Regions from separate parts of the Shewanella sp. 492 genome, predicted to be linked through region 1. Evidence: predicted binding sites of a transcription regulator. Region 1 holds the regulator's gene; each other region holds the start of a gene.
What was found. The regulator sigma-54, encoded in region 1, starts transcription at its own class of promoters, with help from an activator protein. The targets are predictions, from matches to a motif close to GTTGGCACGNNNNTNGNNT.
Positions count from the first base shown of each region.

Region 2: the regulator sigma-54 is predicted to act here: its motif matches at 2,707-2,725, upstream of AC5YBX_RS11745 (DUF3192 domain-containing protein).
Region 3: the regulator sigma-54 is predicted to act here: its motif matches at 5,014-5,032, upstream of AC5YBX_RS05380 (flagellar assembly protein T N-terminal domain-containing protein).
Region 4: the regulator sigma-54 is predicted to act here: its motif matches at 2,613-2,631, upstream of flgF (flagellar basal-body rod protein FlgF).

Region 1 is NZ_CM181702.1:488,343-495,600, reverse strand. Features, by position in the region: gene AC5YBX_RS02275 (calcium/sodium antiporter) at 1-352, shown strand, start outside; gene AC5YBX_RS02270 (KpsF/GutQ family sugar-phosphate isomerase) at 395-1,372, shown strand; gene kdsC (3-deoxy-manno-octulosonate-8-phosphatase KdsC) at 1,374-1,925, shown strand; gene lptC (LPS export ABC transporter periplasmic protein LptC) at 1,922-2,479, shown strand; gene lptA (lipopolysaccharide transport periplasmic protein LptA) at 2,466-3,005, shown strand; gene lptB (LPS export ABC transporter ATP-binding protein) at 3,002-3,733, shown strand; gene AC5YBX_RS02245 (RNA polymerase factor sigma-54) at 3,865-5,349, shown strand; gene hpf (ribosome hibernation promoting factor) at 5,380-5,667, shown strand; gene ptsN (PTS IIA-like nitrogen regulatory protein PtsN) at 5,670-6,113, shown strand; gene rapZ (RNase adapter RapZ) at 6,110-6,964, shown strand; gene AC5YBX_RS02225 (HPr family phosphocarrier protein) at 6,951-7,226, shown strand.
Region 2 is NZ_CM181702.1:2,645,927-2,653,184, reverse strand. Features, by position in the region: gene queF (NADPH-dependent 7-cyano-7-deazaguanine reductase QueF) at 1-670, opposite strand, end outside; gene syd (SecY-interacting protein) at 731-1,393, shown strand; gene AC5YBX_RS11755 (Zn-ribbon-containing protein) at 1,508-2,281, opposite strand; gene AC5YBX_RS11750 (hypothetical protein) at 2,281-2,616, opposite strand; gene AC5YBX_RS11745 (DUF3192 domain-containing protein) at 2,732-3,136, shown strand; gene AC5YBX_RS11740 (DUF2789 domain-containing protein) at 3,278-3,508, opposite strand; gene AC5YBX_RS11735 (GNAT family N-acetyltransferase) at 3,781-4,431, shown strand; gene AC5YBX_RS11730 (Mpo1-like protein) at 4,424-4,738, shown strand; gene AC5YBX_RS11725 (DUF3301 domain-containing protein) at 6,125-6,514, opposite strand; gene AC5YBX_RS11720 (DUF3549 family protein) at 6,511-7,258, opposite strand, start outside.
Region 3 is NZ_CM181702.1:1,211,016-1,218,273, forward strand. Features, by position in the region: gene AC5YBX_RS05350 (replication endonuclease) at 1-1,570, opposite strand, end outside; gene AC5YBX_RS05355 (hypothetical protein) at 1,563-1,871, opposite strand; gene AC5YBX_RS05360 (hypothetical protein) at 1,871-2,236, opposite strand; gene AC5YBX_RS05365 (helix-turn-helix domain-containing protein) at 2,220-2,408, opposite strand; gene AC5YBX_RS05370 (hypothetical protein) at 2,548-3,375, opposite strand; tRNA gene AC5YBX_RS05375 (tRNA-Arg) at 3,589-3,664, opposite strand; gene AC5YBX_RS05380 (flagellar assembly protein T N-terminal domain-containing protein) at 3,742-4,899, opposite strand; gene AC5YBX_RS05385 (FlgO family outer membrane protein) at 5,505-6,128, shown strand; gene AC5YBX_RS05390 (LPP20 family lipoprotein) at 6,125-6,571, shown strand; gene AC5YBX_RS05395 (flagella synthesis protein FlgN) at 6,766-7,191, opposite strand; gene flgM (flagellar biosynthesis anti-sigma factor FlgM) at 7,198-7,258, opposite strand, start outside.
Region 4 is NZ_CM181702.1:1,222,160-1,229,417, forward strand. Features, by position in the region: gene flgC (flagellar basal body rod protein FlgC) at 1-275, shown strand, start outside; gene flgD (flagellar hook assembly protein FlgD) at 286-1,068, shown strand; gene flgE (flagellar hook protein FlgE) at 1,131-2,492, shown strand; gene flgF (flagellar basal-body rod protein FlgF) at 2,679-3,422, shown strand; gene flgG (flagellar basal-body rod protein FlgG) at 3,433-4,221, shown strand; gene flgH (flagellar basal body L-ring protein FlgH) at 4,231-4,908, shown strand; gene AC5YBX_RS05455 (flagellar basal body P-ring protein FlgI) at 4,920-6,011, shown strand; gene flgJ (flagellar assembly peptidoglycan hydrolase FlgJ) at 6,029-7,015, shown strand; gene flgK (flagellar hook-associated protein FlgK) at 7,056-7,258, shown strand, end outside.

The sequences.
Region 1 (7,258 bases):
CTTATCGGATCTGGTGATTGGTCTCACCATTATAGCCGTTGGTACCAGTCTGCCAGAATTAGCCGCCTGTGTTGCCGGAGTACTGAAAAAAGAAGATGATTTAGCCATAGGCAACATCGTCGGCTCCAATCTATTTAATATTTTAGCGGTATTAGCACTGCCTGCACTGATTGCACCTGGTGCTGTCGATGCCGCCGCCAGCACGCGAGACTTTTACATGGTGTTGGCGACCAGCAGTGCCTTAGCCATACTAATCCTACTAACGGGTAAGTCGCGTCAGCTCAAACCTTGGCACGGCGGAGTGTTATTGATGAGCTTTGTTGTTTATCAGGTGCTGGTTTTTCAATCCTAATTGCAGGTCTAGCCCGAACTGATTTTTTAAAGAGAGAACAAGATGGTAGATGCAGATCAACTACGTCAATGGGGGCGTAATGTTATCGATATCGAGCGCAATGCCCTCGATAATCTTTATCAATATGTCGATTCAAGCGAATTTGCCAAGGCATGCCAGTTAATTCTGAGTTGTACTGGTAAGGTGATCGTGATGGGCATGGGTAAATCGGGCCATATTGGCAACAAGATTTCTGCCACCTTAGCCAGCACTGGCACCCCCGCCTTCTTTGTACATCCTGGCGAAGCCAGCCACGGTGATCTTGGCGTACTGAGTGAAAATGATATTGTACTTGCTATCTCCAACTCGGGTGAAGCCAGTGAAATTTTAACCTTGATGCCGGTGATCAAACGTATGGGGCTGCCAGTGATTGCAGTAACGGGAAAGCCCGACTCCAATATGGCAAAGCATTCGATGGTGCATCTGTGTATCGACGTACCAGAAGAAGCCTGCCCACTTGGGCTCGCGCCGACCTCCAGTACCACTGCAACCCTAGTGATGGGCGATGCCCTTGCCGTGGCTCTATTGCAGGCTAGAGGCTTTACTAAAGATGATTTTGCGCTATCGCACCCCGGTGGCAGCTTAGGCCGTAAATTGCTACTAAGGGTCAGCGATGTGATGCACAAAGGCGATGAACTCCCCATAGTACCCCAACACATCTGCATTACCGACGCATTGTATGAGATCTCTAAAAAAGGCCTCGGCATGACCGCCGTGATCGATGACAATGGCGTATTGGTTGGCATCTTTACCGATGGCGATCTGCGCCGCGTGATCGATGCCGAAGTCGACCTTAGAAACACCTCCATCAGCCACGTTATGACCCAAGGCTGCGTGACCGTCAGCGACGGCATTTTAGCCGCTGAAGCGCTTAACATAATGGAAGAAAAGCAGATTAATGGCTTAATTGTGACTAACCTTCAACAGCAACCCATTGGCGCACTCAATATGCTCGATATGGTTAAAGCAGGAGTGATATAAGATGCCACATCAAGGTTTTTACGGCCCTATCGCTGACTCAGTCTGGCAAAAAGCTAAACAGATTAAACTACTGATTTGTGACGTAGACGGCGTGTTTTCTGACGGGCTGGTTTATATGAGTAACTCTGGCGACGAGCTAAAAACGTTCCATACTCGTGATGGCTATGGCGTTCGCTCGCTACTGACTAGCGATATTGCCGTGGCGATTATCACCGGACGTAAATCGAAAATTGTCGAAGACCGTATGACGGCCCTTGGCATTAGCCATATTTATCAAGGGGTCGACAACAAGCTCATCCCCTACCAAGAGCTTCTGGCACGCTATCAAGTCAGCCCACAACAGGTGGCCTATATTGGCGATGACATGGTCGACCTACCCGTAATGCAACAAGTCGGCTTGTCGGTGTGCGTCGCCGATGGTCACCCTTATGTTAAGCAGCATGCCGATATGGTCACCCATATTAATGGCGGCCATGGTGCGCTACGTGAATTAACCGACCTTATTTTGCTAAGCCAAGATAAGTTTGAATCGGCTCACGGTATGAGCATATGAATAGAGTCACCCTGGCGATTATCGCGTTTTTTGGTACCGCTTTAGTGCTCTATTGGCAGGTGCAGACTAAGCAAGGATCACAAGCGCTGTTGCTCGACGCGTCCGATCGTCCAGATTATGTGATTAACAACATTAATAGCGTGCAATACGACGAACAAGGCAAACTTAATAGCCGCGTCTCGGCTAGCCATATGGAACACTATGCCGAGCGTAATATGACCTATTTTACCCAGCCTACTTATCTGGTCTATCCCGATAACGGCGATGCTCAGTGGCGGTTGCGCTCGGCTCGGGGTACATTAGACAAAGACAGTGGCAAAGTCATCTTGGAAAATAATGTCATTATTGATGCCATTAGCCCTGAAGAGCCCATCCAAACCATAGAAACCAACTACATGGAATTGGACCTCAACACCATGATCATGACATCCGATCAAACCATTCGGATCACCGGTAACGATTTTTTGATTACCGGAAAAGGCTTATATGCCGACCTCAATGCACAAAAAGTACGACTGACGAGCCAGGTAGAAGGAACATATGAAACTAAATAATCTTATTCTTGCAGGCCTGTTAACCATGGTTAGCCTGCAGAGTGCGGCGAATGAAACCGACCTGCTGCAAGAGGTTAAGATTTCAGCCGCAAGCCAAGAAGCTGATATTAAAAATAATCAGATTATCTTCAATGGCCCAGTAGAGGTGACTCAAGGCTCCATTAAAATTTTAGCCGATGAATTACGCGCCTTTACCAAAGAAAATAGTAGCGGCAAAATCTTAGTGGCAAAGGGTAAGCCAGCCACTTATACACAGGTGATGGAAAATGGTCGTCCAGCGTCAGCCAGCGCCAATGAGATCCGCTATGAACTGTCGACCCGCACTCTAACCCTAATTGGTAATGCCACCCTCGAACAAGAAGGTAGCCAAGTCACAGGTAATCAAATTCGCTACAACATTGAGCAGCAACAGTTGATAGCCGAAAGTACGGGTAGCGATCGCGTTATCACCATCATTCAACCCGAAAGTTACCAAGACAACAGCAAAAGTCAGCCCCAAGAACAGCCCAAGCAGGAAAAGCAATGACAGAGATGACGCTAAAAGCGGTTAACTTAGCCAAAAGCTACAAAAGCCGCGCCGTGGTACAAGATGTCAGCTTAACCGTACGCACAGGGCAAATCGTCGGCTTGCTAGGGCCTAATGGCGCAGGTAAAACCACCACCTTTTACATGGTGGTCGGTCTAGTCCAGAGTGACAAGGGACGTATTTTTATTGACGATGACGATCTCACTTTAGATCCTATGCATTTGCGCGCCCGCAAAGGGATTGGCTATCTACCGCAAGAAGCCAGTATTTTTCGGAAATTATCGGTACGCGATAATATTATGGCGGTATTACAAACCCGACGCGAGCTCAGTAACGATGCGCGCGAAGAGGAGTTGGAGCACCTGCTAGAAGAGTTTCATATTACTCACATCCGCGATAGTCAGGGGATGGCACTGTCCGGTGGCGAACGTCGTCGCGTCGAAATCGCCCGAGCATTAGCCGCCAATCCTAAGTTTATTTTGCTTGATGAACCCTTCGCCGGGGTCGATCCCATTTCGGTTATCGACATCAAAAAGATTATTGAGCAACTGAAAAATCGTGGCCTTGGCGTACTGATCACCGACCACAACGTACGTGAAACATTGGATGTGTGTGAAAAAGCCTACATTGTCAGTCACGGTAATTTGATTGCCGAAGGAACACCCGATGAGATCTTAGATAACCAACAAGTTCGAGCGGTGTACTTAGGAGAACAATTCAAGCTATAGTTAACGTTATTAGCGCTCAAGGTAAAAGGCTAAACCGCTCTTACCTTGTTAAGTAGATCATTCGCCTTAGCGGTTTAATACCAGAGGCAGCTTTCTCACTTTAGAATTAGAAACAAGGGAATAGCAGTACGATGAAAGCGTCACTTCAGCTCAAAATGGGTCAGCATTTAACCATGACGCCCCAGTTGCAACAGGCCATTCGTCTGTTGCAACTCTCGTCATTGGAATTGCAGCAAGAGATCCAGCAAGCATTAGAGTCTAACCCTCTACTCGAGTTAGACGAGGAGCAAGAAGGCGCCAATATCGACTCAGAACAAGAGCGTAATGACAACTTCGACACCGATTACAATGAGCAACTGCAAGTCGACTCGAGTGAAGACAATTCAAGCTTAGAAACCTCCGACGCACTCAATCAAGACTCTATGCCCGATGAGCTTCCCGTCGACACCACATGGGATGAGGTCTATACCGCCTCACCCAACTCCAGCTCTGGTGCCATGCGCGACGATGACATGCCCTTTCAAGGGGAAACCAGCGAAGGCTTGTATGAACACCTCGAATGGCAAAAAAACCTCACGCCCTTTTCTGACAACGATCTTGCTATCGCCACCGCCATCATTGACGCCATAGACGAGCGCGGCTACTTGACGCAAACGTGCGACGATATTCTCGAAGCCATGGGCGATCCTGAAATCGAACTCGACGAAATTGAAGCGGTATTAAAACGGGTACAACATTTCGATCCTATCGGGATTGGTGCCAGAGACCTCAGCGAATGCCTGATGATCCAACTGGCCCAATACAACCCCGACACCCCGCATATCGACAACGCCAGACTCTTGATCCGTGATTACTTAGATCTTATCGCCGGACGAGACTTTCGCCTATTGATGCGTAAGACCAAGCTGAAAGAGGATGACCTGCGTGAGGCCATAGCGCTAATTCAAACCCTCAATCCGCGCCCGGGGCTGGCCATTACTGCCAGTCGCGACGAATACGTGATCCCCGATGTCACAGTTAGCAAGAAAAAAGGTCGCTGGGTGGTCGAGCTTAATCCCGATAGTATGCCTAAGATTAATGTAAACCAACATTATGCCTCGATGGCACGCAGCACCAAAAACCAAGCCGATGGCCAGTTTATTCGTGGTCACTTGCAAGAAGCTAAATGGTTTCTAAAAAGTTTAGAGAGCCGCAACGATACCTTGCTTAAGGTCACCAACTGCATTGTCGATTTCCAGCAAGGTTTTTTCGAGTTTGGTGAAGAAGCGATGAAACCTATGGTGCTTAATGATATTGCCGAAGCGGTCGAGATGCATGAATCGACCATCTCGCGGGTCACTACCCAAAAGTATATGCACACGCCAAGAGGGATTTTTGAGCTGAAATACTTTTTCTCCAGCCATGTCGGGACCGACGATGGTGGTGAATGCTCTTCTACTGCGATCCGCGCTTTTATTAAGAAGTTAGTCGCCGCAGAAAATCAAAAGAAACCCTTAAGTGACAGTAAGATGGCACAACTGCTGGCAGAGCAAGGTATCCAAGTCGCTCGACGCACGATTGCAAAATATCGTGAGGCGATGTTGATACCGCCGTCAAATCAACGTAAAAGCTTATAATCAACAACTGGAAACCGGAGGAATCACTTTATGCAAATAAATCTGACTGGGCACCACATCGAGATCACCCAATCTCTGCGCAACTATGTTGAAGAAAAGTTTACAAAGCTTGAACGGCATTTCGATCAGATCAATAATGTCCATGTGATATTAAATGTCGAAAAATTGATGCAAAAAGTTGAAGCAAAGTTACATCTCCGTGGTGGGGAAGTATTTGCAACATCAGAGCACGCGGACATGTATGCCGCGATAGATTCCCTGATCGATAAATTAGATCGTCAGGTCATTAAACACAAAGAGAAGCTAATAAAGCATTAACGATGGAACTTAGTACCATCCTGCGGCCGGAGTGCACAACCTGCGCCACTCCGGGCAGTAAGAAAAAGGTACTGGAACTTATCAGCGACTTGGCCGCTGTCCAGTACCCCACCCTTTCCTCTCAAGAGATTTTTGAAAGCCTTTTGGCGAGAGAGAAAATGGGCAGCACAGGTATAGGCAATGGTATCGCGATCCCTCACGGACGGCTGACGAATATTGAGAAGCCAGTCGCCGTATTGATTAAATGTGCTGAGCCAATCGCATTCGATGCAATTGATAATCAGCCCGTCGATATCCTCTTTGCATTATTGGTTCCTTCAGAGCAATGCGAACAGCACCTTAGCACCCTCGCCGCGATGGCAGAGAAATTAAGTGATAAAGCCATCATCAAACAGCTAAGAAAAACCCACGACGAGGCAGAATTGTATCAGGTGATCACCCAATGAAATTGGTAATGGTATCTGGGCGATCAGGCTCAGGAAAATCGGTAGTCCTTAGGGTACTGGAAGATCTGGGTTATTACTGTGTCGATAATCTGCCACTACAGATGATGGACTCACTGCTCAGTCAGCTCAAAGGTCGAAATGAACTCGTAGCCATAAGCGTCGATGTGCGCAACATGCCCAGCGAGGACATTCAGCTGGAGAAGCAGCTAGCTAATCTCCCTAAAGATACCGAAATACTGAGTTTCTTCTTAAACTCATCTGACGATGTGTTACTTAAACGCTACAGTGAAACCCGCAGGTTACATCCACTGTCACGCTCAAAAGCCTCTCTCAAAGAAGCCATTCAACTTGAAGGCAAAATGCTCGAGCCTATCTCTAAGATGGTCGATCACTACATCGACACCTCTACCCTTAACATCTATGATTTAAGCGATAAGGTACGCGAGATCTTACTAGGCACAGTAGACAAGGAGTTAGTGATTAACTTTGAGTCATTTGGCTTTAAATACGGTATGCCAAGTGAAGCAGACTTTATGTTTGACGTGCGTTTTCTGCCCAATCCCCACTGGGAAACGGAGTTACGCCCGCTGACGGGTCTCGACCAACCAGTGCAGCAGTTTTTAAGTCAGCAGCCGCTAGTAAATAAGTTTATTTGGCAGATAGAAAATCTATTCGAAACGTGGCTGCCACACCTTGAGCGCAATAACCGTAGCTACTTAACGATCGCCATTGGTTGTACCGGCGGCCAACATCGCTCGGTGTATGTGACCGATCAACTGGCCAAGCTGTTCAATAAAGGGAAACATAAGGTACAGGCGCGCCACAGAGAACTTCAGCATGAACAAGCTTGAACGCCAATTAACCATCTGCAACAAGCTGGGGTTGCATGCGCGAGCCGCCACCAAACTGGCGGTATTGGCCGCTCAGTTTGATGCCCAAGTCACCTTAATTCAAGGTGACAAGCAAGCTTCAGCCGCCAGTGTGCTTGGGCTATTAATGCTAGAAACCGGCTTTGGTAAAACTATTACCATCACCAGTGAAGGCCAAGATGCCCAAGCGGCACTCGATGCCATTAGCGCACTGATTGACGCAAAATTCGAAGAAACCGTATAATCGCCCCACCTCGAGCCTAAACGGCTCATCTC
Region 2 (7,258 bases), 1.9 Mb from region 1:
AAATCAAATAACGCAGCAGTTTTTTACGATCAATCTTAGGGCCTTGATAGCGAATCATCACTGTGCCCCAGTCCGGTTGTGAGGTGATTAAACAGTTGGACTTGAGCAAGTTTGAGGTTAAGGTTTCTGCGACAATACTTTTGTCATCGGTGCTGTCGATAAGGTAGTCGCTGCTAAAATCATAATCATCGACTTCGATATCTAAATCATCGATGCAGGTACCGGGAAGCTCAACGATTCTTTGGCTACCAAAGTGCTTTGGCTCGATAATTTTAACCGAGATTTCTCCTTGAGCACATGCGCAAAGATCGTCAGTTAATGTCTGCTGCACCTGTTCAATGCTGTTGAATTTAGTTTGGTTAAAACTATTGAGGTACAGCTTGAACGACTTAGATTCGATTAAGTTGGCGCTATTCACATCTAAGCAGAACTCGGCAATGGCAACCATGGGTTTACCTTTGGCATTGAGCCATGAAAGTTCATAACCTGTCCAAATATCGGCCCCATGAAATGGCAATTGATGGCCTAAATCAATGGCATCACGATTAAGTTTACGCGGCACGCCCTGTAATAAATTGGCATCGTACTGTGCTTGGTAGCCCGTCGATTTACCTAAGGTTAATTCTGCAAGGGCGGGAGCATCACTGTATGGGTCATGAACTGGTGTCATCGAGTGGATTTCCATGTCAAAATAGCCTTACATTATACTCAAATTTTGGACTGCTGCTAAGTGTCTTCTTTACCTGCTTTAGATAATTTTTTTGACGTTTACCACCAAAGTTATATTGAAAAGCTAGCTGAACCGCCTAGATATTACCCTGAAGGTGAAGATTCTGAGTGCATTTTAAGCGAAGATAAAGCCCATGTGGTGAATCGTCCAGAGGTTGCTGTGCGTTGGCTGGCTGTTGAGCGGCAATCCCCCGGCGGCTTTAATAATATTGAACATGCCTTAGAGTTGAGCCTGCATCACAGCATAAATGCCTTTTATGGGGCTTACTATGCGGCGCCGTTAATGTTTGATTCTGCCTGGGGGCAAGGCGAACTGCTACAGGTGTGGAACCATCAAGATTTTGAATATTTACAGCAAAACTTGATTGGGCATTTAATGATGAAGCAAAAATTGAAACAGAGTCCCACCTGGTTTATTGGTGTGCTTAACGAAGGCGATCAGATGTTGGTGGTCGATAATAATGACGGCAGTGTCTGGCTGGAGATCCCTGGGCAGGTGCCTCATCAACGGTTAGCCGAGAGTTTAAATGAGTTTATCGATGCGTTATCTCCCAGAGTATGCCCGCCGGTTAAGCATATTGAAGAGTCTCTGCCCGAGCTTGACCATCCGGGGATATGGCAGCGGATTAAAACCATGTGGGCCAATCTCAGAGGTAAAAGCTAAAGGTTTATGTTGCAGGCTAACGTTAACAGTACTGCTAAGTCAATCTGGCTCATCAATGTATGCCCCATTGATGAGCCTGTTGAGGTGAGTTCACTAAAGCTATTTTTTAAATAGTTAAAGGTGATCCCATGAGATGTTAGAGACAATACGGCAGTCATCACACCGAAAGTGGAACATATCTAATAAGGGCTCATCGAGTAACCAGTCTTGATTGCCACAGCGCGGGCATGGCCGTTGTTGCTCAGACGCTAAACTTTCGCCCCCAACGCGATATAAGTAATAGTAGGTGGGGATGTGTGTTAGGTATTCAACGCGGCCGCGCAGATCCCAACCTCGTCTAAACAGGTCGCTGTCGCTCGAGGTTAACTCTTCAAGTGCGGCAAATTCGGCTTTGGTGGCCGCAGCCATCTGCAGTTCATCACAGGCTTGCCATTCAGTTTGCCATTTAATGATACGTTTATGATCGCCATTAAAGGTGGCTGGGATCTGGTATAGCGGGATAGGTTGTAAGGTATCACCGTTGCGAAGTGGGGAGCACATATGCACGTAACTGGTGTAAATTAGCTGCCAACTGGGCGTCTCTGTACTGGTCACTTCTGAATTGATATCTTGGCCGATATACTTTTCGCGAGGGTGCAACAGTTTTGCTTCGGTCAGCTGAGCTAAGGCGTGCTCGACCCATGGGCTATTATAGCGTTTTGCTAGGCTGCTTTTTTCTGGCATCAGCAGACGTACGCGAAATTCCCCGTCATTAAATGCCACGGCAAATTCGCGCCCAAGGACTTGGCCGTTAGCACGGTAAGCTTCGAGAAGCCCATTGATAGCCTGTTCTGCTGCGGTGATGGTGGTGTTATCGAAGCATTCAAATCTTAATTCCACGACGTGCATTAATGGTTATCTCGCTGTGTGAGTTTGGCTTCTAGGGCGGAGATCCTATTGATTAACTCCTGTTGCTGTTGTGTTAAGGCATGCACTTGTTGCTGCAATTGCGCTAAGGCGGTCTCGGCACTGGCGGACTGCTCTACCACGGCGGGCAGGTGATAGCTTGCATCAAGCGCCGCCACTTCTTCCTTAGATAACGCCTTAAAACGTTGTATGCCTTGAATGAGCACTGGCATAGGCAATGCGTTTCCCAGCTTTGATTTTATCAGTGCCAGACTAGGTGTCTTGCCGGAGTCGACAATCGCTTTTGCCACTGCAACGACCTGTTCGATCGGAGTCATAATGAGTGAAATTCCTTACTTTTTAGCAATTATGGTATCCATTAAAAGAACCGACCAAATAAAAAACATTATTATTCATATAGATAGTTGTTTGGCATGCACTTTGCTGTAATTAATGTCGATTATAATAGATAAACAGGGAGTTAAAGTGAAAACAAAATTACTGAGTTTGATTATTTTGACAGCATCAACCATTGGAATGTCAGGTTGTGTGATCAATATTGGCGACGAAGAGGGCGGCTGGGATAAGGGCCATAGCTGGCAAGCCACGCAAGCACAAAATCGGGAAAATTTGTCGAAGTTGGCCATCGGCATGAATAGAGAGCAAGTGATTTCACTAATGGGCACGGCTGATTTTACTGAAGCCTATGTTAAACAAGGCCAAGAGGTCGCCATACTCTATTATCGTACCCAGCGCATCAGAGGAGATGGTACGACTACTAAAGATGAATGTACGCCGATAGTCTTAGCCGATAACAAGGTTACTGGTTGGGGCGATGCGGCCTATGCTAACCTCTAAGCATGGCTACTCAGTTAAAGGGTTAATCATCTTGATCCCGCTATACGTCACATGGCGAAATGATAAAGGCCATAACGACTATTAGACACTTGGCTCGTTATACGATATCGAGCCAAGTCTATCTACTCTTTACCTGCAAGTTTATGCTCTTAACTGCGCATCTAGCTGATCGATCACCTCTGTCCACTGCGCATCTTCTTCGAGTGATTCTTTAATAAAATGGCGTTGAGATGGGTTCCAAAAGTCGGCGTTAGCAATATGGATATTGTCTGCCATTTTGTGTTGCGCAATAAAGTCTGCTATCGCCTGATCGCTATTAGGTAGTCCTAGCTGTGCAAATAAACTATTGAGATTGGGTGTAGTGATATCCATTTTGGGCTCCTTAATTAATATCGAATCAGTTCATTGAGTATGGAACAAAATGATTAAGTTACTGAAATATTATGAACCTGTTTGTCAGTACCCTATGCACTGTAGCCTGCAGCGCGTAATCAGTATGCCAGTAAATTATCTACTGAAAATTTTTATTACATTTCGAAGTGGATGCAGATATTAGTCAGATTAGGCGGACAAAGATTATGCTTTGCACTAATTAACACTTTTGTTACATTGGAAAGGTTGACCGCTAATTTGGACATTCAGAAATGAATAGCAAAGCCCCCATACAGACCCTCAATGGCTATAAGGCTGTATATTTAACCGCTGAAGATCTTCGCATCGCCGCTTCCATCTTATATAACGCTTACCATGATGATGCTTTTTTTATGGCCGCTTTATATCAAGGCGACAAAGCGCAATATGAACAAAAGTTGCGCGGGGCAATTCGCGAAGAATTACATACATTGTGGCAAGAAGAGCAAGCGTTAATTGGCCTGTTTGATGATCAAAGACTTGTTGGGTTAGTGTGTATTGTGACTCAGCAAGTGCCTCTGGGTGAAGCACGATATTGGCATTGGCGACTAAAAATGTTAATCAGTACTGGCTGGCGCTCAACTCAAGCGTTAATGAACAAAGAAGACTCCATTCTAGAACACTTACCCAGTACTCATTGTGGTATCTTGCAATTTATTGCGTTGACACCAACAGAACAAAATAAAGGCTTAGGAGTGTGGTTAGTCGAGGCGGTGATTAGTTGGTGTGATGAACAACCAAAGCTTGATGGCATTGGTGTGTTTGTAACCGAAGATAAACATGCTCATCTGTTTTCCAAACTGGGGTTTGCCGCAATAGAAAGCTTGGATATCGACGGTGTAGAGGGCGAACTGTTATTTTATCGCAGCGCCGAAAGTGAATAAGCCTTTACACCGTTTTAGCGATTTTTACCCGTTTTATTTATCACAACATCAGCATCCTATGTGTCGTGCGCTGCATTATGTTGGTAGTACTTTGGTATTACTATTAATCGCCTTAGCAATCTCACTGGGTAACGTTTGGGTGTTATTACTGCTTCCTATTGTGGGCTATGGTCCAGCTTGGCTAGGACACTATGCTTTTGAGCATAATCGCCCCGCGACGTTTACTCACCCAATATACAGTTTTTTGGCAGATTGGCTGATGTTTACGCAGTGGGTAAAATCGTTATATAAAATTAAACCCAAATAACAAGAATAGCTTGGGCTAATGGCTTTTATCGAGCGAATTGCTTTGTGGCGGTTAACTCCTTATCTCTCATCTAGATGTAAGAGATCTCTTACAATGATGTGAGTGATTAACTTTTTCATTGAGTGTTTTATGGGGTTTTTACATAGTAAGCTTTTATAAAACAATGGCTTAAATTATATTTTTTTGCAGGTTATCCCTAGCATGTTGAGTATGATTGTTTTTATCATCGTACGCTAGAACAAAGCTTGGCCTTATAATAACCGCAGTTAAGGAATTGAGCTTAAGTCACACCTTAAATGACTTCAGGATGAAGTGCTTGGGACATGGTGATGGATGGAGTCAGGATGCACTCTAGTGACATGGGATGTGACAATAAGGAATAACGACTTAAGTCTTTAGTACAAGGATTGTCTTGCTGGATGCACCAATGCTTAATGGAATGAGCGGTTCAGTTAAACGGAATAATTGAACTCAGGAAAAACAGCTAGGATGTTAAAGGATCTGTTTGGAGCTGGCAGGATGCCGCAGCATTAGGGATGAAGCAGGGAGCAGTGTGATAGCAGGAAGGCTAACAAAAGTATACTAGGCGCACTTTTTAGTGCGCCTTTTTCTTTGGTTAAATATAGGCCTGCTCTCGTCATTGCATGTTGGCCTTCTCGAGTTAACAGCTGCTATGTTGTTAACATTTATTGGTGTATAAACCCACATCTGCTCGTGATCTTGTGAGCTATCTCTTACAACAGCGTAAGACTTTGGGGAGTTACCACTAGATAAAAACTCATCTTTGATTTTAATTTTCAATTTTTTCATACGGTTATTAACGGTTTGGCTGGTTAAGATAGCTTGTTATGGCAATGCTAATGGTTATTACCGGTCAAAATATTTCTCGGTGTTTTACAATTGATCGTGTTCAAGGATGAATGCTTATGGACAATGAATCAGGATGATTCAGTGCTGTTAGGATTGATAGCATACTAGGAGTGGCAAGGATGTAGCGCTCAGGATGAGTGCAAGCAGACTAAGGAAGGCCGAATATTCATGGATGAACGCGCTCTGCCTAGGATGGCAGTAGACACGGAGTGTGTAGCAAGGAAGCACAAGGACGACAAAGGACATGCTTAAGGAGTAAGCAAACTTGGTAAAAGGATGACCAAGTAAAGGGACAGTACGTCAAGTACAAGGATGCAAGGGATACAGGGAAGAGGCAAGGAGCAATTCGAACCCATGGATGGTGCAGGGAGCACAGGCATAGCAGGATAGCTTAGCGAAAGACACAAGGCGCGACTCTTTATTGAGCCGCGCTTTTTTTTTGGAGACTTTCACATATCGCCTGGATTGAGTTCAGCTTCGCATTATCTTTTTTGAGCCTGTTTTATAGGCTTAGTGCTATTTACAGCCATTGGGTTTACAGCCGCCACGACTACCGCAACCGCCGCCAATAGAGCCGCTGGCTTGTGGTGCATCTAACCATTCGGGTTCAGGAAATATTGGCCACTGAATTTTTTGGATCTTTTTTCCATGCATCCAGATAGTTGCTTGATATTGATTGAGGCCGTCGGTACTAAAATCCAATAGAAACTTAGCTTTCCATGTGAGACCACTATTACCGCCTATGCTGGGGCGAGCCGATTCCATGGCGATAGCCAAAAACTGCACTCGTTGTTTTTTGCATTCGCTACTGGCAAACAAACGGCTTACTTCAGCCATCTGTCTTAATTGCCAGAAAAAGGCGGCAATGATCACGAGCGCCGCAATCAATAAAAAGTCTGTCATCATGCTTTCGTTACCTTAAATAATCCACCAATTGCGGCAGACAGTACTGTGCTGCGATTAGGATTACGGAGTTCCATTAATAGCTCGGCTCTAATCGCTGGAATAGCTACGATATCAGCAAAAATTTGGTTAAAGAAGTGTTGATCTTGTTTTGCAAGGGCTTCGAGATAAAGAGTGCGGGTCTGATCGTCTTTTAGGGCCATCCAATTGCGAGCGGCAATGGTAATTAGTGTCTCTTTATCTAAACGGTCGTGCTGAGCAAAGTAGTGAATGGCTTTTTGAGAATATTTAGCTTGAGATGCTAAAGCGCGCATAAAGTAGAGTTTATGTTCAGCCTTTACGCTATAGAGTTTCTCCAGTAAGCGCTCTGCAAATTCGGCAGAAAGGGTTAAATGTTCTAATTGCTGACATATAGCGATTTGTACCTCTATGGCACCGTGCTCTAAAGCGTTTTCAATCTGAGTTTGGTGATCGAGTTCATCGGCGTGAACACAAATATCGGCAATCCCTTGCAAACCCACATCTTGCCAGCGGCTGGTATCCACTTGGCCGGAGAGGTATTGATAGGCAAATTCATATTGCGCAGAAGCCACTTGGCCGAGCTGCTTTCTCACTAGAGCATTAAACAGCGCCAGCTTTTCGGCGCTAGGCTTAAAGGCGAAAGGGTGATTGGCCAGTCTATTTTGTTGCTCTTCAGATATGGGCTGGGTGGGATCGCTGCCCAACGCCTCAAGCACCATACTAATA
Region 3 (7,258 bases), 720 kb from region 1:
GCTGGATACTTTCGGGAATACTATGTTGAGCAACCCTAGATTCGTTCTGGGGATTGCTGGAATTTCTATGGTAGGTTTGCTGCTTGATTTGTTGAACTTTGCTGTTTACCGCTTGTACTTTTTTATCATTCTTTTTTTGAACATAAAGCGGCCTGATTAATTGCTCAGTGCGTTTACAGAAAACGCCGCCCATAAGGTCGGTATATTTGTTCCAGTTGGACTCATCTGCGGCTTGCCTGATCTCTTCAACCCACTGCATTGATTCATCTTTGATTGGTGCTAATCTTCTAAGCTCTCGCCATTGGGTAACACCAACGCCGCCAATTTGCTGAAACTGACGTATACCCCAGCAAGAAGCCCATACTTTGATGCGTACCGCTGAGGTTATCGCTTCTTTTCCGTATGAGTCGTGATCTATGCCTTCACCGTCAATGTTCTTTGAAACGTACTTAACCACATAGCCCGTTGCCGAGCCTTTTTCGGGATCAATGTATTCAACCTTAAAACGGCGCTCTTTAGCGCCGCGTTCGTCTCCGTCTTCCTCTAGGCAATATTGCTCGAAGGTGTCGACTAAGGCTTGTTGCTGCTCCGTTGGAATAAACAGTAATAGATGCCAATGAGGCGTGCCGTCATGATGCGGCTCTGCAATGCGGAAACCAAACGGAGTGATCTTGTCTCGATTAAGGGATGCGCGTATACGCTGAAAGGTACGATTTAAGTATTCTTGCGCGTCAAGTGGTGTCGCGCCGTTCCAGTTAGGGTTTTCATCACCTGATTTAGAATAGCTTCTATGGTACTTAGACGGTGTTGTCATGGTAAGAAAGAGAGCGGAATAGCCCATCTGTTTGGCATAGTCTTCAAAGCCACGGATGCGAACCATTAACTCTGCTTTGCGTATGGCTGGGTTGGAGACGTTGAGCTTTGAGAGTTCAGCAAGGCTCATGCTGTAATCGAGTTCATTGGTGGCGATGGTGTTTTTTAATAACTCTTGGTTGTTTTGCCATTGAGTTTTAAAGTTATCGACCGTGATATTACTGGCGTAAATTCCCCGATGTTTGTTCACTTGGTTTAACAGGCGAGAGATGGTTTCAATCTGCCTGTTATGTTGCCGCCGTAGTTTTGGCTTCCACCACGACTCATCGTTAGCGCGTTTGAGTACGCCAACGACTTGAGCCAGTTCCGTTTGGTTTAATGTGTCAGCCTTAAGGTTGTTAATGACTGACTCAGAAAGCTTAGGCGGGGTGATTTGATAACCCGTTATGTAATGGATAATGCGGTTATAAGTGTTGAGTAAACTGCCGTTACTAGCGGCTGCAATTTTAATGCAGCAACGAGCATGATATTGAGCCTGGCGTTTATGATCTCTGTCTTCGACATTAACGCTGTAAAAATGGCTGTCCTTGCCTAACACCTTAGCAATGGCCTTGGTGGTTTGCAGCACGTAGAGGTTCGCTTCTCGTCTTGACGGTTGTTTTTTGTAGCCTTGCATTATGGCGGCTTTATGCAGCGAGGGTAGGCCGTAGAGCCGCCCTTTAAGCCAATGCTTATCATGTTCATGTACGTTAGGCATTGTGGCGCCCCTTGCTCAGCGCTTTATCACCGCTTTGCTCTGCATGAGTTGTCAGCCAATTAAGCCCACGTTGGTTAAGGCTGCAACGTAACCAACGCATTCCCGTTATGTAATGGACACTCTCAAAGATAAAGCCCTGAGACTTTAATTTAAAAAGGGTGCGCTTTTGAAAGTGCCCGTGATAGCTTTCAAAGCCCGTCATCTTGCAAAGGTCAGGGCAGATCTCGATACAGACATCGATGTTATTGCCCTGAGCTAACCATTGGATGAACTCAACTTGCTCGTTAGTGAAGGCGGCCATTAATTGCCTCCTTCAGTATTAGCGGTTGTTTCATGTTCAGGTGCTGGCAGTTTTGATGGTTTCTTTGCTGTTAGCTGCGGTGTTGACAGCCCGTTATGTAACGAAGCCTTGGTTACAGGTTTACTTTCATCCGATCCGTTAACGAGTTCATGTTTCGTTAACGGGGACATAGATGAATCAAGTGCGTCGTTTTCGACTTGTGTACCCGTTAACGGGTACAAGGGCGATAATTGCTCTGTGGTACCCGTTAACGGGCTGGATCCGATTGAGGCTTTGAGCATTGTGGTAGATGCATCAAGCATTCCACACATATGAGATAAAAAACAAATGATGACGATAGCGCCGAATTTAAGCAGTGTGTTCATAAACCCTCCCGTTGATGAAGTTTTCAACATCGCTTTGGCGGTACATCACACGACGACCAACTTTTATAAAGCTAAGAGGGTAGCGACCAGTGCAGCGCCATACAGAAAGGGTACCTTCGGTTACGCCGAGATAGTCGGCAACCATAGAAGGGGTTAAAAGTGAATTTGTCATGATAGCTCCTGATTAATTTAATTAAGTCAGGAGTGAGATTAGGGGACGGGGGTTAGAGAGTATTTAGTTCTCGCTGCGAGAAATGCATGGCTCGCTGCGAAATGTATACGGCTCGCTGCGAGAGCTGCATATTGGCAGGTTAAATTTTTGGCGATCTCAACCAATCATATAATCGGTTAAAGCCATTGATTTCCCACTCTAGGGATGAGCCCATCTCTTTTGAGATTGCTGAGACTTTTGGGAGTAATGACTTAGCAGCATGTCTAGGATTTTGATATGTACCTTGTTTATACAATTCAATTGCAGCTTCTTTAACTCTTCTATTTATGGCATGTCTAGAGTCATTCCCGATCTTTCCTGCTAATTTTACTGAGCTTTTTCTGCCTAAAATATCTCCTAATCCTATCATTAGATAAACATAGAAATGATTTCCATATAGGAACATTCGTTCTGTAAACTCTCTCTTTAGTATTTCAGCTGGTTTTGACAAGCCAGCCATTTCACATGAAAGAGCTGCTTGTAAAAGATCGGCCTCCTTCGTTCCAAGAGTTGAAATTAATTCTGAGTATTGAGTGATATCTTCGTGATGTGTAAAGGCTGAAAGGAGATTCGGCGATCTGGCAAAATCATGCAGTAATTTATGATTAGGTTCTTTTCTAGCCATTGGGAGTGCGGTTGATAACTCAAAGAAACTTTCAGCAGCTTCAGAGTTTATTTGTTCAATTTTCACATGAATATTTTCGATTTTGGCAAGATTATTTAAGAGTTCTTCATAACTCATATCGTTGTCGAGAGTTGGAAGAAGACGGCTAAACAGCATTTGCGGCCAATCATAGTTAGCAATAGCGACAAGATATTCTACAACGGCATATAGGTTGGGATTGTTCTTACTCGATAAATCATGAGGTGTGATTTGGTTTTGAATGTGCTTGGTTGCCTCCTTTACCGCAGGTTCAAAAGGGTTCATGCAGCTAATCTCCTTGCCTTACTTTATTCATTCCAAAACTATTAGAAATGGAGTGAAAAGTCTACAACTGAGGTTAACTGAGCAAAACAGGCGTTATTCAAAAAAGTTATAACAAAAAGTGCTAAAAAAGGCCTGTTCTATGGCGGCACAGGGGCGGCACCAGATTTTGTTAAATTCGTAAGTTATTGAGTTTTATAAGTAAAAGGGTCTATCTGGTCTCCCCACAGGGACTCGAACCCCGATCGATCGCTTAGGAGGCGACTGCTCTATCCTGTTGAGCTATAGGGAGACGCTGTTGATTATACTGTTTTTCATCTCGATGAAAAGGCTTTAGATTTAGTTGCTTAATTAGTGGCCGCTTGTCCGCTAAATTTTAATCGCAATGTCATTTACTTGTATATTTAGCGTCCCATTTTTTGGCTCGAGCAAGGCTGTTGCACTTTGCTGCGTGACTTGATCTATGGTGACCGTTGCGCGAGTTTCCCCGGCGATTGGGCGCATGTTGTCGAGCCTATCGGGTAAGTTTTGTTGCAATACAATTTGAAAACGGTCGCCCACTTTTATACCGTTGTTACGCCCCAGGTTGATGATCACTCGTCTGTCTTGCTTAGACACAATTTGTCCGAGTAGTGGCCTGCAGTTAAGCACTTTATCGATATCGGCACTGGCTTGTGCTAATACGGCATCAATATGTTGGCCATAGCTGGAATGCCAAAAGCGGGCGCTGTTTGCCGGCACTGTGGCTTGTCGATCAAACTCCCATGGGGCTGATGAATGATATAGCTCGCTCCAAACTTGCTCACCGCTGATACCATGATACAGCGATAGCTTTAGATGAAATTGCCGTTGTGGATAGTTATTCCAAAGACCTAGTAATCCGCCTTCAACGGGATCGGTGGAGATATCGACGATTGCTGGCAGTAGGATATATTGACTGTCGGTGATGTCGCTTAACCAACTGGGCAAACGGTAGCCTCGAACATCAACTAACGATTGCTCAATATCGAGGCGTTCGTTGGCGTGAACGTTGGCAAGGCTGGCATTGCTGCGCTGCTGAATGATGTTTCCCAAGCGTTGTGATAGTGCCTGTTCAAATTGACCGATATTGCCGTATCTGAGCTGCGCACGATCGGCAATCGATGCCTGTGGCACTAAAATGGCGGCTTTTAATGGTTCCACTTGGCACTGTTGCTCTGCGCCATCGATAACATCGGCTCTTAATGTCACTGTGATTTGTTGGTTTTCGATGCGCTCACTGAGCAGTTCGACTCGCGCAATGTTGGCTTGGTTCGACATAGAAAACCGGCTTTGTACCAGTTGACCATTTTGCGTCTGTTGCTGGCTGGTAAATTGGCCACCCGATTGCAAGGTGATAACACTTAAGGCTTGTTGTATGGCTTCTTCGCGCGCCTGATTGACATTGTTGTTGAGCACGTTGGCCTCGCCATGTGCTTCAATCCACTGTGCTGACACATTAAGATGGGTTAAACCGAGCAGTAGCAAGGATATGGTTAGCCGATTCATGTAAAAGTCTCTTTCAATAATAACAACGTAAACGCTACAACCTGCGTTATTAACTGCCAAAATGATGACAGTATTTGCGGTTGTTGGGCGATATTAGCCAGATGGCATCATAGCAAGCAATATACATGCCCGTATGTACTCTGTGGCACGATTGCTTGCTTAATGGGGTTAAAGGTTGGCGTGTTGAGGCCGATATAGGGTGGGAAACCATAGTGACTATTGCTATGACCTTGGCGTTGATTATTGTCTTATCGCGCTCACAGCGATTGCTGATGCCTGAGATACTTAGTATGCCATAATAGCCATATAAGTAATTAGGTTAGCACTTAGCTATTGGCTCATAATTTGCATTTTAAATTTATGCCAGTCGAACGCGCCGCGAATTTGTCGTGTGACATAGCGATAATCAAAGTTATCGTCTGCGTCAGTATCGACCGGGTTGTGATGTTAATGCATCAGCGCCGTCAAAGGTTAAGTCAACAGTTAAATCGTTAGCGGTTAACTTAGATGGGCGGCGATCAAGCCCTTGCGTTCATATTGAAACGGCATGTTATATGTGCATTTTTTCCGGCTAAGCCTTGCTTAGCGTTATACAGGACAGAGCAATGCGTACAGCGATATTTTTGTCATCTTTATTACTATTGGGGGGATGTGCGAGCAATGAGCCTGCTGCGCCGTCATTGGCAAGCGGCAATACTTTGCCTGCTCAATCGGCAGTGCTACACCTAAGCCAACAATTGGCTAATGAACTGATCAGGCAAAACGATCAACTCACACCTAAGCATCCGTTATTGGTGACAACGCCAGTGTTGTTAGGCAATTTAAGTGGCACTAATCCCTTGGGGTTACAATTACAGCAAGGTTTAATTGCTGCTATGCATGATCATCAATTTAATTTGGTCGATCTCAATGTGGCACAAAGTGTGCGCGTGACCGACAGTGGTGATTTTATATTGAGTCGTGATTGGCGTAAACTTGCGGACGATTTGCCAGTGGAGCATGTTTTGGTGTCGACCATGAATCTGTCGCTTGATGAGCTGGTGGTCAATAGTCGTATTGTGAATGTAACCAATAATCGTGTGGTATCAGTTGCTTCGGCGAGTGTCACCTTGGCTGAATTGCCTGGTTATCTTAGGGCGTCTGAGCGGGTGGAGTCTAAGCAAGGCTTGTTGATCCGTCACAGCATGCAGGGGCAGGGTAACATGCAAATGGTAGGAGAGCTGCAATGAGAATCTGGTTAATGGCAATACTGCTGACGCTAAGTGGCTGCGCTTCCCAAGATAGATATATTCAGTGGGAAACAGAAGCGCCTGAGCAGTTTCCTAAGTTAACCGCTATCGGCTACGCCCCCTTAGCGACACAACCGGCCAAAGAGCAGTCGCAACGGGTATTAATGGCGATGCAAGCATCCAAAATCGCGGCTTATCGTGAGTTAGCTGAGCAGGTATACGGCCAGCAGTTATCTGCGTCGAGCCAAGTCAGGGATTGGATGTTGTCTGATGATAATATTCAAGCTTCGGTGACCGGGGTGATACGCGGCGCCAGAGTGGTTAAGAGTTACCCGGCGGGTGAGCATTATGTGACTGAGCTGGAACTTGATTTTTCTCAAGTGTGGGCCTTGTACCAACAGCAAAATCGTCCACAAAAAGTGAAGCAAGTGACTTACTTCTAAGAGAGTTTCCTTTTAACGGAGCTCCATTTTAATTGAGCGACTTAATGTATTGCGCAATATTAAAGCCTCTATTTTAGAGGCTTTTTTGTGTCTCTTGGTTGTGTTTTTTAGATTGGGTCATTGCGTAGCGAAAGCGAGGTGCATGAGCTAGGCGCGATGCTGAATCAAGATAACACTACGCTGTGATTAAGTGCCTAAGCTTTAAGGTTATTGCCTAAGGTCGAAATCGTTGAGGTTTTGCCTTTACCATCGTAGGTAAGACTGGATGCGTTTCGACTGGCTTGCAAGGCTTGAGAGAAGCGATTGATACTGGCCATGCTGTGTTCGATTAATGTAGCATTTTGCGCGTTAAGCGTCTTACATTGGGCTAACACTTGTTTGGTTATATCGACTAATTTTTGCAGCTTAAGATCGCTACTGAGTTTACCGCTGTCGGGGTGCTCTGATAATCGTACATCGACCGCTTTGATCTCATCTAACAACTTAGCTTTATCTGCGGCCAGCGTTAGCAACTCATCGGCACTTTGTGCTATGAGTGCCGCTTTCTCTGCTTCGATAAGGCGTTTTAAGTCGTTTAATAACGTATGTTGATTGGCGATGATGTCGATTATTGAGTTCATATCAGCTTAGCCAAGATCCTTTAGTTCATTTTCAAACTGCGCAATATTACTGGCCAGTTTGTCGGCA
Region 4 (7,258 bases), 730 kb from region 1:
TTGAAGCGGAAATGGCCAAAGCGAGTCATCAGCAACAAACCTCACAGTCGGTCAAAGTGGCGGACATTGTTGAAAGTGATAAGCCGCTGCAGAAAGAATATTCTCCTGATCACCCGTTGGCCGATGCCGACGGCTTTATTTATAAACCCAATGTGAATGTGATGGAGGAGATGGCGAACATGATCTCTGCATCGCGTTCGTACCAAATGAACGTACAAGTTGCTGAAGCGGCCAAGTCTATGCTGCAACAGACTTTGCGAATCGGCAAATCTTAGGAGGTAATGAGTGAGCCTCATTAATCCGTTAAGCAGTCAGTCTCCCCTGAGCAGTGAACAGCAAAGTGGGCAGATCACACCGCAAGCAAACAGCAGAACCAGTGCCATCACCGAGTCTACGGGAAATCCGTTTCTAGATGGTATTCGCTTACCTGAGGAGTCATCGATTCCTGAGGCAAATAATCAGGAGCTGACACAAGACGATTTTTTCTCTTTATTGAGTCAACAGTTGTCGATGCAAGATCCATTTAAGCCGGTGGATAATGACCAAATGATCGCGCAGATGGCCTCATTTTCGACCGTCGATGGGATCAGCAAGCTTAATGAGGAGATTGTTAACCTTAATGCTGTGATGACCTCGAGTCAGGCACTACAAGCCTCAGGGCTCGTTGGGCAGAAAGTGCTTATCCCCTCTGATACCGGCCATATTTCTGCTGAAGATCCGCACTTAAAAGGGATCATCAGTACGCCAGAGGCTATCGATGACATTACCGTGCGCATCGAAGATGAAAAAGGTCAGCTCATCAAGACGTTTACCGTCGATGGCAGCGCAGGCGGCAATATTGATGTCAGCTGGGATGGGCTAGATAAAAATGGCGAGCCGGTGGCAAGTGGCAATTATTCGATTAAGGCATCTGGCAAAGTGGATGGTCAAAGTGAAGACCTCGCCGTATCAACCTACGCACATGTAACCAGCGTCTCATTAGGTACAGCCAGTACCGGCGCAATTTTAAACCTTAGGGGCATAGGGGGTATCAAGATTGGTGATGTACTCGCCGTCTCTGAAACCTAGATAAAGCTTACGTTAGGGCATAACGTCCACGACAACGAATAAAATTTTTAATGAGGTGATTTATGTCATTTAACATTGCATTGAGCGGTATCTCAGCAGCCCAAAAAGATCTTAATACCACGGCCAACAATATCGCTAACGTTAACACGGTTGGTTTTAAAGAGTCTCGCGCCGAATTTGCCGATGTGTATGCCAACTCGATTTTTGCTAACAGTAAAACCACAGTCGGTGGCGGCGTGACCACATCACAAGTGGCGCAGCAGTTCCACCAAGGCAGTATGCAGTTTACCAATAACGCGCTCGATATGGCGATTAATGGTGGTGGTTTTTTTGTGACCTCATCTGAATTGGGCTCGCAAGATATGTCTTATACCCGCGCGGGAGCGTTTAAAGTCGATGGTAATAACTATTTGGTTAATTCGTCAGGTAACTTCTTGCAGACATTTCCAGTCGATAAAGATGGCAATTCAACATCAGTGAGTTTAACCACGACTAAGCCTGTGCAAATTCCCGATACGGCAGGTCAACCACAAAAGACTAATGATGTGGGCATTCAGATGAACCTGAATGCCGCTGAAGATACGCTCGATCCAGCGAATTTCGATCCCACTAAGCCCGAGACCTTTAATAATTCGACATCTGTGACCATATATGACTCCTTAGGTGAGCCACAGATTTTAACCACTTACTTTGTTCGCCCGCCAGAAGCGGCGCACAATGGTGAGAGTAATTGGGTGGCGTTTTATGCCGTCGATGGTAAACAGGTCGATATTGCAGGCCCTGTAGGGACTTATGGGCGAGATACCACTGGTGATGGTACTGCCGATGCGACAGGTAATGCCGAAAATGCCAGTGGTTGGAAAGGCTCTGTATTGTCTTTTAACGATACTGGCACCTATACCGGTAGCGACCCTGCCGTAGTACAGACCGAAGCGCTTGGTGTGGGCGGGGCTAATGTCTTAGGCCCGGGTACTGACGGCGCGCAAACCCTAACGCTTAACTTTAATAATCCGACGCAATATTCATCAGCTTTTGAGGTGACTGAGCTGAGCCAAGATGGCACCACTGTTGGCCGCTTAACCAATGTAGAAGTGGGTGTCGATGGCTTGATTAATGCCAGTTACAGTAACGGATCTACGGTAGCCTTAGCCCGCGTGGCGTTGGCCCGTTTTTCTAATGAGCAAGGCTTAACGCAGGTGGGTAATACGTCGTGGAAGGCTAGTTTAGATTCAGGCCCAGCGTTAGCCGGTGAGGCTAATAGCGGTACCTTTGGTGGACTTCGCTCGTCAGCATTAGAGCAATCCAACGTTGATTTGACCACCGAGCTGGTTGATTTGATCTCTGCGCAGCGTAACTTCCAGGCTAACTCGCGTACTTTAGAGGTCAATAATACGTTGCAACAAACGGTACTCCAGATCCGTTAATGCTTGACTTAAGTGTGTTGCCGCAACGGCAACACACTGCCGCTTTTCGTTGAACTGCTCCTCTTTTCGTATTATTTATCTTCGCATCCCATTGATCTTCCATTCTCATTGATTTTTGCTATTGGCACGATGCTTGCTTTGTACTGTGATACGACAGTTTTAGTTGAAACATTGACGGAGCAGCAAGTGGATAAATTACTTTATGTCGCCATGAGTGGCGCCAAGCAGAATATGAATTCGCTGGCGGTACGTGCGAACAACCTTGCTAATGCCAATACCGATGGTTTTAAGTCAGACTTAGAACAATCTCGCTCTATGCAAGCCTTTGGTGAAGGTTTGCCGACACGGGTGTTTTCGATGACAGAAAGCCCATCGGCTAACTTTGCCAGCGGACCGCTAAAAACCACAGGCCGCGATCTGGATATTGCCGTTAAAGGCGATGGTTGGATTGCCGTGCAGAGTGCCGACGGTGGCGAAGCCTATACCCGCTCAGGCAGCTTAAGCATAGATAACACCGGCTTGCTGCGAAACGACCGTGGTAATCCCATTATGGGGGATGCCGGTCCCATCGTATTACCTCTGCCTATCGAAAAAATAGAAATTGCCCAAGATGGCATTATTTCGGTGCGCCCTTTAGGGGCGACAGCGGAAGTGATTGAAGAGGTTGGCCGGATCAAGCTCGTTAACCCAGGTAACCAAAATTTAATGCGCGGAGAAGATGGCCTGTTCCGTCAAATCTCTGGCGAAATCGCACCTGCCAATGCGCAGGTGTTTGTAGAGAGTGGCGCCGTTGAGGGCAGTAATGTGAATGCTGTCGATGAAATGGTGTCGTTAATCGATTTGCAGCGTCAGTTTGAGATGCAGGTCAAGATGATGAAAACGGCCGAAGAGATGGATCAAGCCTCTTCGACATTAATGCGCATTAGTTAGGAGATAGATTATGCATCCCGCGTTATGGATCAGTAAAACAGGCTTAGATGCTCAGCAAACCGATATTTCGGTTATCTCTAACAACGTGGCTAATGCGAGCACCATTGGCTACAAGAAAAGCCGCGCCGTATTTGAAGACTTGCTTTATCAAACGGTTAACCAAGCTGGTGGCATCAGTGCCTCTAACACCAAATTGCCCAATGGCCTGAATATCGGTGCGGGTACCAAAGTGGTGGCGACGCAAAAGATGTTCACCCAAGGCAACATGTTAACCACGGATAACTCACTCGATTTAATGATTGAAGGCCCCGGCTTTTTTGAAGTGCAGATGCCAGATGGCACCGCGGCCTATACACGTAATGGCCAGTTCACCCTAGATGATACTGGTCAAATCGTTACCCCTGGCTCAGGTTATGTGTTGCAGCCAGCGATCACCATTCCTGATGACGCCACCAGTATCACAGTGTCGGCAGAAGGGGAGGTCTCGGTAAAAACTCCGGGTGCGGCCGAAAACCAAGTGGTGGGCCAGTTAGCCATGTCCGACTTTATTAACCCAAGTGGGTTAGATCCTATGGGGCAAAACCTCTACACCGAAACTGGCGCGAGCGGTGCACCGATTCAAGGAACGGCCTCTTTAGATGGCATGGGCGCGATTCGTCAAGGTGCATTGGAGACCTCTAACGTGAATGTAACCGAAGAGCTGGTTAACTTGATTGAGAGTCAGCGAATTTACGAGATGAACTCCAAAGTGATCTCAGCCGTCGATCAGATGTTGTCTTACGTTAACCAGAATTTGTAGAGGCTTAATATGACTAAGTATCTCATGCTGGTGGCAGCCATCGCCTTAGCGGGGTGTAGCTCGACTAGCAATAATAAGCCGATTGCTGATGACCCTTATTATGCGCCCGTTTACCCAGAAGCCCCGCCAACCAAGGTGGCGGCAACGGGATCTATGTATCAAGACAGTCAGGCATCGGGATTGTATTCCGATATCAAGGCGTTAAAAGTGGGCGACATCATCACGGTGATTTTGCAAGAGTCGACCCAAGCGTCCAAGAGCGCTAATAATGAGATTAAAAAAGGCTCAGATCTTAGTCTTGACCCCATTTATGCTGGTGGCGGCAATGTCACCATCAAAGGCGTACCTATCGATTTACGTTATAAAGACAGCTTTAACACCAAGCGAGAGTCAGACGCCGATCAGAGCAATAGCCTGTCAGGCAGTATCTCGGCCAATGTGATGCAGGTGCTCAATAATGGCAACCTAGTGATCCGCGGTGAGAAATGGATCACCATCAATAACGGCGATGAATTTGTGCGGGTGACCGGCATTGTACGTTCGCAAGATATTCGTCCCGACAACACCATTGACTCGCAACGCGTTGCTAATGCGCGCATTCAATACAGTGGGACAGGCACCTTTGCCGATGCACAAAAAGTGGGTTGGTTAGGGAAATTTTTCATGAGTGATTGGTGGCCTTTTTAGGAAGTAATATCATGAAAGTTAAAATTATTTTACTTTGTGCTCTGACCCTGTTTTCTTCAATAAGCTTTGCCCAGCGCATTAAAGACATTGCCAATGTGCAAGGGGTGAGAAATAACCAACTCATTGGTTATGGTCTCGTGGTGGGTTTGCCCGGTACCGGTGAAAAGACCCGTTATACCGAGCAGACATTTAAAACCATGCTGAAAAATTTCGGTATCAATCTACCGGATAACTTTCGACCCAAGATTAAAAACGTCGCGGTGGTTGCCGTGCACGCCAATATGCCGCCCTTTATTAAACCGGGGCAAACCTTAGATGTTACCGTATCGAGCTTAGGTGAAGCCAAAAGCCTGCGCGGCGGCACCTTAATACAAACCTTTCTAAAAGGGGTCGATGGTAATGTTTACGCCATCGCTCAAGGCAGCATGGTGGTCAGTGGCTTTAGTGCCGAAGGGCTCGATGGCTCAAAAGTCATCCAAAATACCCCAACCGTGGGGCGTATTCCCAACGGCGCGATTGTTGAGCGCACGGTAGCGACGCCATTTTCAACTGGCGATCACCTGACGTTTAACTTACGCCGCGCTGATTTCTCAACGGCTAAACGCTTAGCCGATGCCATCAATGGCTTGCTTGGCCCAGGTATGGCCCGAGCGCTTGATGCCGCTTCGGTACAAGTGAGTGCACCGCGCGATGTGTCACAACGGGTGTCATTTTTAGCCACGCTGGAAAATATCGACGTTGAGCCCGCATCAGAGTCGGCTAAGGTTATCGTTAATTCCCGCACCGGCACCATAGTTGTAGGAGCTGACGTACGTTTGTTGCCTGCCGCAGTCACCCACGGTGGTTTGACGGTCACTATTGCTGAGGCGACCCAAGTGTCACAACCCAATCCCTTTGCGGATGGCGAAACAGTGGTCACCAGTAACAGCACTATCGATGTGTCTGAAGAAGATAACCGTATGTTTTTGTTTAACCCAGGTACCACCCTCGACGAGCTCGTTAGGGCGGTTAACTTGGTTGGCGCGGCGCCATCGGATGTACTGGCCATTCTCGAAGCGTTAAAAGTGGCAGGCGCTTTGCATGGAGAGCTTATCATCATCTAATTTTTGTCGGGTTGACTATGGAAAAGCTGTCACATTCATCGCACTTTATGGACATCGGGGGGCTAGACTCCCTGCGTGCCAAAGCACAAAAAGATGATAAGTCAGCTTTGAAGGAAGTGGCGCAACAGTTTGAGGGGATCTTCGTGCAAATGCTGATGCAGAGCATGCGCGACGCCAATGCTGTATTTGAATCCGACAGCCCGATGAACAGCCAATACACTAAGTTTTACGAGCAGATGCACGATCAGCAGATGTCGGTTAACCTCTCCGACAAAGGCATGTTAGGCCTAGCCGACTTGATGGTGCAGCAGCTCGATCCTACAGCCAGTGCCTTTACCCCAGCGTCAGTGTTACGTGGTGGCATGCAGCAGCCTAGCTCATCTAGCGTCAATATGACGGCGCAGCATTTAAGCCAATCTAAGGTTTCAGCGACTCAAACTCCCTCTTTACCTGAGGCGCTCGACGAGGTCGTCAGCGGCAAAGTGTTGCCATCGGCCGCGCCCATAAATGGCTTCAGTAGCCGTGAAGAGTTTGTTAGCGCGTTATATCCCCATGCTAAGGCCGCAGCACAATCCCTTGGCACCACGCCAGAGGTGCTCATTGCCCAGTCGGCGCTCGAAACCGGTTGGGGACAAAAAATGGTGCGCACCACACAGGGTGAGCCCAGTCATAACCTATTTAATATTAAGGCCGACAAGCGCTGGCAAGGCGACAAAGCGGGCGTGAGCACCTTGGAGTTTGAACAAGGTGTGGCGGTGAAGCAACGAGCCGATTTTCGCGTATATGACGGCATAAAGCAGAGTTTCGATGACTTTGTGTCATTTATCTCTGAAGGGCCACGTTATCAAGCGGCCATGGAGAAGGCGGCCGATCCTGCTGCGTTTGTACAAGCCCTGCAAGATGCCGGTTATGCAACCGATCCACATTACGCCGACAAAGTGATCAAGGTGATGCAATCGGTAACCAAAGGGCTGGGTTCAGCCATATCGGGAGTAACACCATGAGTCAAATTACCATCGCCCGCCCTGTAGGAGGGATTTTTTAATGTCATTGGACTTACTTAATATTGCTCGTACGGGCGTGCTGGCATCGCAGTCACAATTGGCGATAACCAGTAATAACATCGCTAATGCCAACACTCAAGGCTACCACCGTCAAGTGGCCGAGCAGTCGAGCCTCGAGTCGCAGCGCTTAGGCAACAGTTTTTTTGGTGCGGGTACCTATGTGAGCGATGTTAAGCGTATTTA